DNA from 3 places in the Pseudoalteromonas sp. RWi3 genome. Region 3 is predicted to be linked to each of the others. Evidence: predicted binding sites of a transcription regulator. Region 3 holds the regulator's gene; each other region holds the start of a gene.

Region 1 (3,219 bases), on a different contig from region 3:
TTAGCTTTTCTCTTAAAACGTCGCTTTTGCGGCGTTTTTGGTAATTGTGCAAAAGCTTGGCTATTACATTGCCCTGCTTCGCCAATAAAGTGTGATAGATCGTTTAATAACGGAGTTAAAAACTGTTGGTAGCTCATACGCTGCTCTGCAATATCACCTAATGAGGCTTCCCATTTCGCCGTTAAATCTGGGCTTGCTAAACCTTCAGGTAATACACCTATAAGGGCTTTTCCTGTTTCAGTGGCTAAAATGGTTTTACCTTGGCGTTGTAAAAATCGACGCCTGAATAATAACTCTAAAATGCCTGCACGCGTTGCTTCTGTACCTAAGCCATCAGTGTCTTTAAGAATTCTTTTGATATCTGGGTTTTTCACATAACGACTTATTCCCGTCATGGCACTTAACAAGGTTGCATCCGTAAAATGTGCAGGCGGGGTCGTCATTTTATCAACCACTTCGCCATGGCTACAGTTAAGCATTTGCCCTTTAACTAACGGCGGTAAAGTTTGCTGATCTTTTAACTCTGATTTACCCATTAGTATTTTAAAACCTAAGCTGATCTCTTGTTTTGCATTCGTTTTAAATAAACCACCAGCAATAGTTACTTCAACCTTTGTTTCATTAAATATATAATCAGGGTAGAACTGAATGAGGTAATGTCTACATACTAATCTATACACTTTTGCTTCGTCTGAGCTTAAGCTTGACGACTTTAATTGTTTAGCGGTAGGTACAATGGCGTGATGCGCAGCTACCTTTGCATCATTAAAACATTTACTGCGCTTAGTGGTATCGGCCTGATTACAATCCGCTTCATTTTGCCCACCATTAATAACAATCGCTTTTACAATGCTTGCTGCATCCCGATGGTGATCTTTTGGCAGATAACGATTATCTGATCGAGGATAGGTGATGAGCTTATGGCGTTCATATAAAGTTTGGCAGATATCTAACACTTTTTGTGCTGGCATCGTGAACGCTTTCGCTGCATCTATTTGCAAGGCTGATAAATTATACGGTAAAGGTGCTTGTTGTTTTTTCTGCTTTTGCTCAAGTGCCGTCACCTCGCCCTCTTGCCCTGCTATTCTTGATACGACATTTTCTGCAAGGCCTCGATGTAGTACTTGCCCTTCTTCATCTTGATAGGGCTCACACGCTTTGCTTGGTTGCCACTTAGCGGTGAAACTTTGTTGCTCCCCCGTATTTAAATGAGCAAAGACTTCGAAAAATGGCTTTGCTACAAAATTAGCAATTTCATTATCACGATTTACTACTAACCCTAAAATAGGTGTTTGTACACGCCCAACAGAAAGCACATTACCAAACCCCGCTTTTTGCCCTGCTAAGGTATATGCACGGGTTAAGTTCATACCAAACAACCAATCGGCACGGGAGCGCGCCAGTGCAGAGACACTTAATGGAATAAAATCACGATTGCTGCGCATACTTGTCAACGCTTTCTTTACCGCACTAATATTTAAATCGCTGATTAATAAACGTTGAATTTGTTGTTTTTTGGCTTGGCTAAGTTTGACTTGCTCAATCACCTCATCGACAAGTAATTGGCCTTCACGATCGGGATCACCAGCATGAATTAGTTGCTCAGCTTGTTTGATTAGCTTTTTAAGTACCGTAAGCTGTTTGCGGGTTTTTGGTTTTGCTTTTAGTTGCCATTGCTCAGGGACAATAGGTAAATCATCAAAGCGCCACTTTTTATACTGGTCGTTATAATCGTCAGGCTCAGCTTGTTCGAGCAAATGACCAATGCACCACGAAACGCAATCGCCATTAGCGACCTCAATGTAACCATCATGCTTTTTATGGGGTTTGGGAAGTGCATCAGCGATAGCACGACCCAATGAAGGTTTTTCTGCGATATACAGTTTCACAACAAGCTCCAGCACTGTTTATATAAACAGTACTTTAGCACAATGTATTATCGATTACATAAATTTAAGCGCAACAAAAACTTTCAAACTTACAATTTATAAAAAAGCAGCATTACATTTACCTGCTGGCCTTAGCTATGTAATTCGGCTCAATACATTATCTTACTTCAATAGGATCTGACTCTTTTGCCTTGCCTTGCATAATTGAAATTTCAACACGTCTGTTTCTGCGTCTGTCGGTATCGGTTTCATTAGGAACCAACGGGCGAGTTTCAGCATGACCAACAACGACCATCCTGCTCTTATCAAACCCTGGTGCTTTTTGCATTTCTGTTGCAACTGCTACAGCACGCTTAGACGACAAATCCCAGTTATTTGTATAAAGCTCATTTGACACCTGGAAGTCATCTGTATGGCCTGACACCGTAATTTCACCCGGTACGTCTTTTAATAAAGTCGCTATATCTTGAATAATTGGTTTAAAACGAGGCTGTAAAAACGCACTGCCGGAAGGGAATGAACCATTCTCTCGAATACGAATAATTATTTGTTGCCCCAATGACTCTAGCTCTACAGCGCCATCCATAATTTGTTGCTCTAATTGCTGCGCAATTTTCTTAACGAGTTCGTTAACTTGTTCTTGATCTGCAGACGATGTAGATTGCTCAGAAGCTTGTTGCTGCGCGGTGCTTTGCGATTCACCACCACGTTTATTACCACGCTGTTCCTGACGCCCCCCAGCCGAGCTTTCATCACCCGCTTGAAACTCGAGCATTTGTTGTGTCATTTCAACTGTTTGCTGTTGAATAGTTTCAATAGGCGTGGGTTCAGGTTTACCTGGGGTAAATTCCATCGCTATTACAGAGGTTCCTTTTGGTATATCTTTTACCTCAATTTTATTTTGCACACCAAAAGCAAATTTCATTGAGCCCGCAATCTGTTTAAATTTAAGCACATCCATTTCAGAAAATGCGAGCAAGAGTACAAAAAAGCACATTAACAATGACATTAAATCAGCGAAGGTCCCCATCCAAGCTGGCAATCCTGGGGGAGGACATTTGCACTCTTCATCAGACATGCTTACTCCTCAGTGTCCACATTACGCTTAGATTCAGCGAGGTAATTCTTTAAAATCCCTTCAATAACTTTTGGATTTTGACCGTCTTGGATACCTAAAACAGCATCCAAAATTAAACGTTGGTTCATTGCCTCTTCTTCTTTACGAAGCTCTAATTTAACCTGAATAGGGATCGCAATAACGTTTGCTAAAAAGGCACCATACAAGGTGGTTAATAACGCAACCGCCATTGCCGGACCGATTGCTTTTGGG
Region 2 (3,219 bases), on a different contig from region 3:
AAAAATCATAGACAGTAAAAGGGACTATGGCTATTACACTCACCAGAGGCACATTTAAGGCTGACTCAAGAAGAAAACGCGGGAAACTTAGTAGGATCGTTTGATGCTCTTGTGTGGGGGGAAAATCCAAATAAAAGCGTATAGCCACCCCTTAAGACTCAGAAAAATAAGTATATGTTTATTCTAAGTCGTATTTTTTTAAAATAGCGGTCAACTTTCCTGATTTTTTGATTGATGAAAAGGCTTTTTCAAATATTTTTAGCTGCGATTTTGACACCGACGCTTTGCTAAACGCAAAATAAACATCTTCAGAATTAATGACTAGTGGACTAATGGCAACCTTCATAAAGTCAGGGTTGTTTTGCACTTGATAAATGATGTTATATTTTTCTTCAAAGAATCCAGAAATACGCCCGTTACGTAACAAATCGAGCTTTAATTGGTTGTCTGGCACGTAAATAAATCGCTCATCGGTATCTCGCTCTTCCATGAAACGCTGTTCAAATGTACTACCATAGTATGCACCACGTTGAATGGCTATCGGTGCATCAAGCTGAAAAAGGCTGCTTATAGAGTCTAGAGAGTAGATACGCTCGGTATCCATTGCAAATACAATATTTTCTTGCCTTTGAGGCCCAATAAAATAAGCAAAGCGCATTCGCTGTGTCGTTTTCGACACACTAAGCATTAGATCAACCTCGCCAGTTTCGAGCATTTTTAATGAACGTCCCCAAGGAACACTGACAAACTGATACGTACAACCTGCTTCATCAAGTAATGCTTTCGCAAAATCAACATCCTGACCATGCCATGTTAAATCTTCATCTTGATACGACTGTACAGCGTAATTTTCAAAGCGAACTATAAGATGGCAATTGCTCTGAGAGGAATAACTTACACTACTAAACATCAAGCAGAACAACACAATAATAATAAAATACTTCACAAAATGTGCTCTTAAAAAAGCCATTATACAAGTTTAGTTTATTAATTCAGCCCTGCCAATTATAAACTCAGATGGCCTAAGAATAGATATTTACTGGGATTGAAGGTGATTTAAACGTATTTAGGGTGGATAATTAAATAATGATAAGCATAAAAGCGGCTCATTCTTATCTAACCTAAAAAGTGTCACAAAACGAACTGTAAGAAAGTGACTTGTATTGTCATCACACCAATTAATAGCCTTCTAAATAAAAGCCAATATCACAGGAATACTAAACGCACATTAAGACAAAATAAATTATGGCTAATGCTGTATAAACAATTCATTGAGGTTGATTACTCAAAAAAAATACAGGATACTGTTTTTATATACAGTTACATTGTGTGACCGACTAATGAAAAAAGAACTACCCGCAAAATACTATTTAGCTCATTTTAAAGAACTCATTGACTTCATAAATGAGCAATGTGGGCAATTATTAGAGCAAACACATACTGATTTTATCAATAAGGTAAATACACTTGGCGAGCAGGCTCAATGCATGCTCGCGCGTATTTATTCTCGCAAGCCTCGCTTTGTTGCGATCAGTAGCCTTAATTACGCCGAAATAGATAACGCACCACTGGCAATTAAACAGTTAATCCAAACGGGGCTAATTGCACACCCAACAGATAACGACTACGACGCTCTTTTACATCACTTGACCAAACCTGCATTAATTGAACTATTAGCTTCTTTTGATACTGATCTTGCGATAAAAAAAAGCGCTTCAAAAACAGCACTTGTTACTCAAGCCATAAATATATTTAAAGAAAATCGAGAATATTTAACACCTATTTACAGTCAATTTATTTTAAATAATCGCAGTGATGTGTATGAGTATTTTGAGTTTTTATACATTGGCCGTTTAAGCGAAGGAGATATAAATCATCAAAACAGTTTTGTACTGCGTGATTTAGGCGTTAGAGCTACGCGCCAAAGCCACACTCAAAGCTTGGCACGCTTTGATACTTTAGCTGAGGCAAAGTCGAACTATGCGTTAAACCGAGCTCGCTTGGCATTTAAAAATATAACAACTGACCAGCAATACCAAGGTTTAGCTCACGAAGTTATTGCGCAACACGCACAAGGCACACTGGCAATAAACCTTAAAAACAAGCTTTTACTGAGGCTTTATCAGCAACTTAAAAAAGTAGATCCACCGCTGAGCTTTAGTATTTTAAATGCCTGTGAAAACAGCCCTGAAGCGATTGAAATACAAATACGCGAGCAATATCGCCAAGGCAATAAAGACTGGGTTAAAGCCGAGCTTGAAGCCATTATTGAAGATCCACTGACAGATGATCTACTCTATTTTGCCGATGATTTCTTAATGCGCAAATTTAATAAACAAACTCGTTCTCGTTTAAGTGCAATGCTTGCGGATACACAGTGTGTTATTGAAGTAGATGAAATTTATCGCGGCGATGTAGAACAAGGAGTAGCACAGTATTATGAAAACCAAGGTCTGCGAGCATTTAATACCGAGAACACGCTTTGGCAAAGTTTATTTGGTCTGGTGTTTTGGCATGAACTTTACGTTGAGACTCCTCACCCACCGTGTAACGAATTTGATTTGTTCCCACACGTATTACGCACTAACAGTTTTTATCACACACAACAGCAACAGATTGATGTTTTATTTGAACAGTGGCAAACACCTGAAGATTTATTAAAGCATGTATGCAAAAACGCAGCACGCTATTTTGATCAACCAAATGGCTTATTTCGTTGGCACAGTGAGCTGTTAAAACCATTAGAAGTATTGATTTTAAATAGCTCTATTACAGCACTTAAAAGCCACTTAAAAAACATGGCCCAACGTTTTTTAGAACTTAAAGATGGCTACCCAGATTTAATGATTTTAAAAGACGGCACTATTTATTTTGAAGAAGTAAAAGCACCCGGTGATAAACTCAGGCGTAACCAGCTAACCACCATCGATAACCTTAAAAGCTCAGGATTCGATGTACACATTGCAGCGGTTAATTGGGTGAATGATCCCAATCGCATTTACAGCGTAGTCGATATTGAAACAACTGGCAGCCTAAAAGGCGGCAATCGAATTACTGAAATCGGCATAGTTAAAGTACAACATGGCAGGGTTATCGAGACTTGGTCAACACTGATAAATCCACAAATGCGGATTCCAAAATTTATAGTGTCTCTCACCGGTATCACAGATACCATGGTTGCCACTGCACCACGCTTTTGTGGAATAGCTGACATCCTGA
Region 3 (3,219 bases):
GGGTCCATGTCTCATTGATGAAGCCTGGATTGGCATCCTTCTTAACAGCAAAGTCAGGCACCCACCATGAATGAATAACGTCATCTGAGGTCATTAAAAAACGAATTTTTTTGTTAATTGGTAGCACTAAAGGTTTGTCAACCTCGAGTAGATAGGTATCCGTTTTTTCAGCTTGATTTGCAATTTGGTCACTTGGTGTTGAAAGAATAGAATAAAAATCAACATCTTCTCCCATGTATTCATAATGCCACTTCCACTGCGACCCCGTCACTTTTATAGTGATGTCAGCTTTACTGGCATCCTCCATCGCTATTAAAGTTTTAGTGGCTGGTACTGCCATGGCTATAAGAATGACAAAGGGAATTGCCGTCCAAAGTATCTCGACTTTTGTACTTTCATGAAATTGGGCAGGTACCGCCCCTTTCGATTTACGATGATGTATTAATGCCCAAAACATAACGGCAAATACAATCACCCCAATCACACAACATATTATAAAAATTGTCATGTGCAGTTGATAAACGTTATTACTTATATCGGTTACACCTTCGCGCATATTAAATTGGCTGTTTGCCAATAATTGCTGCGGAAGCATTAGTAATATAAGCCACAAGGTAGAGCTCAATTTACCCATGTGACAGCTCCTTTTGATGCTATTGCAAGACGCAAAGCGAAGAGGCGGCACTGCTTTATTCGCGCCAATTCGTTATTTTTTATTGTTACTGGTTATATTTTTGCCTTCAGACGCTACAACGCAAAAGATCACTAATTAACACAGCGTATTAACCAATTAGTTAAAAAATAAACAATTAGCAAGTTTTTAAGTAAATAAAATTCTATTTTGGTGCAAAAATAACAATGTTAAATCAGGGCGTTATTTTGTTTTTGGGAAATAGTGTAAGGGCTTAAAACTAGCGGATAACAAGGTATGATAAGGGTTAAGACGCTACATAGAAGTGTGAGATACAGTAGCTAAAGTTGAAAAAATATAAAAGCACCAAATTTCACTCATTTGGTGCATTGAGCATAAGCTGAATAAGCCAGTAACTATCTAAACAAGCTTAATGTTTATCATTGGCTTGTGCAGTAAACCCGCACTTACATCCAATCAGCGTTACGGATTACGCCGACCGCTAACCCTTCAATATTAAATGATTCATGCTCAAGATCGACCTCAATTGCACTGAACTCATCATTTTCAGCATGTAAGAGAACTTTCTTCCCTGCTTTTTCAATGCGTTTAACTGTCACGTCTTCGTCAACACGCGCAACAACTACTTGGCCGTTTTCAGCAACTTGTGTTCGATGAACTGCTAGTAAATCACCATCCATAATACCAATGTCTTTCATACTCATACCTTGAACACGCAGTAAAAAATCAGCGGCTGGCTTGAACATTAAAGGGTCAATCTGACAATGGCTTTCAACATGTTGTTGTGCAAGTATTGGTTCACCAGCTGCAACTCGGCCAATCAATGGCAAACCTAACTGTTCTGGCTCATCCTCTTCTACCAGCTGAATGCCACGACTGGCACCGGGCTTCATTTTAATTACACCCTTTTTAGCAAGTGCTTTTAAGTGTTCTTCAGCTGCATTGGCACTTTTAAAACCCAAGGTCTGGGCTATTTCGGCGCGCGTAGGTGGCATCCCAGTATCTTTGATAAATACTTTAATGAGTTCGAGAATTTGAGCTTGGCGATTCGTTAATGGGCGCATACAACTGGTTTTCCATACAGTACATTTAACTGTGAGTATATACAGTTATTTAAAAATCGCAAATTTTAAATTAGTTACCTTTAGCCCTTCTTGTTTACCACCTAGTACTTAATAATAAAGTGGCACTATTTAAACCATCATCAGATTTAAAAGATGCGCCTAAACCAAACTTTAACGCTATATGCTCATTAAACCAGTACTGTGTTTGCAACTCATAGTTATCAGTATTATTGCCATGATCACGAACATTAGCGACCAAAGCAACTGACCATTCTTGATTTATATAATACGCTACCCGCCCTTGAACATACCGATAGCGCCCAACTAACTGCTTAGCTTGTAGATCCCAGCCTCTATTATTGGTTAAGCTGGTCCAACGCACATACGGCGCATAACTCCATTCAACCGACGTTACATTGTCTTTTAAATAATAGTCTCTCCCTTGAAAATAGTTGTAAAAAGCAGTTAAGCCTATTTGTAGTTGATCATTTACCTGGTTTCCAATTGAGGCCGTCACTAAAGAGCTGTCTGATTGCCTATGGCCGCCATCATCATCAACATGCCGCAAGCCAGCCGCTAAAATTAAGCCATGTTGCCAATAATAAGTCGCATCACTGGTAATATAATAAAGGTTGTCATTCGCAAAGCCACCTAACGCAATATTGTTCACTCGGTGCAAGTGACTTTTCAACTCTTGAGGACCCGATAAGACATTTAAGTCATCACTAAAATAACGGTATCTCGCACCTAAAAATGCTTTATCCAAACCACTTAAATCAGTAAACCCGAGATCAACCTGATGATTGATATCTGCATAGCTGGATAACGATAAAAAGCCAATTAACAGCATTATTCCTTTTTTCATCATGCGTTCCTAAAATGTAACATTAGGTATATTTTAGCTATTTAGATGATCTTAACTGTAGGAAAGTGTACAAAAGTGTAGACTGGCTTTAAATTTATAATTGAGGACATTCCATGACTATTTGGTATCACCCAATCACTCTAGCGCAGTGTAAACAACTTGATGAAGGCATTAATGGCCAAGGCACATTAATGAAAACCATGGGTATAGAAATCACTGAGATTGGCGACGACTATTTAGTGGCAACTATGCCTGCAATACCTGCACACCACAATCCTATTGGAATGGTTCATGGAGGAGCAAACGTTGTACTTGCAGAAACAGTTGCCAGCTATGCAGCCAATTTTGTTATTGATTTCACAAAATTTTACTGTGTAGGCCAAGAAATTAATGCAAACCACTTAAAAGCATCGCGAAATGGCATACTTACAGCTGTTGCAAAGCCTATACACATAGGTAAACGGACATCGGTATGGGAAATTAAAATAACAAACAGTCGAGGCGAGCTGTGCTGCGTATCAAGAATGACCGCAGCAGTGGTTGAGCGTAAAAATTAACTTTCTATTGGGTAAATCGTTATCTCAACGCCTGCACCGATAGCAGATATTCGCAGTAGCGTATCCGCTTGCAACGCTTGA

What was found. Region 3 encodes LexA, which represses DNA repair genes until DNA is damaged. Its sites were predicted from a motif close to TACTGTATNNNNATACAGTA; they were not measured.
Region 1: a site for LexA is predicted at 1,902-1,921, ahead of ACFI4Z_RS17560 (DNA topoisomerase III). Genes of this name have one in related genera too.
Region 2: a site for LexA is predicted at 1,303-1,322, ahead of ACFI4Z_RS07240 (exonuclease domain-containing protein). Genes of this name have one in related genera too.

Annotation. Positions count from the first base shown of each region.
Region 1 is NZ_JBHNYL010000021.1:2,662-5,880, forward strand. It holds gene ACFI4Z_RS17560 (DNA topoisomerase III) at 1-1,889, opposite strand, end outside; gene ACFI4Z_RS17565 (flagellar motor protein MotB) at 2,047-2,967, opposite strand; gene pomA (flagellar motor protein PomA) at 2,970-3,219, opposite strand, start outside.
Region 2 is NZ_JBHNYL010000003.1:314,141-317,359, reverse strand. It holds gene ACFI4Z_RS07245 (substrate-binding periplasmic protein) at 179-946, opposite strand; gene ACFI4Z_RS07240 (exonuclease domain-containing protein) at 1,341-3,219, shown strand, end outside.
Region 3 is NZ_JBHNYL010000007.1:40,646-43,864, reverse strand. It holds gene coxB (cytochrome c oxidase subunit II) at 1-634, opposite strand, end outside; gene lexA (transcriptional repressor LexA) at 1,099-1,716, opposite strand; gene ACFI4Z_RS10930 (hypothetical protein) at 1,811-2,581, opposite strand; gene ACFI4Z_RS10925 (PaaI family thioesterase) at 2,695-3,138, shown strand; gene ACFI4Z_RS10920 (hypothetical protein) at 3,135-3,219, opposite strand, start outside.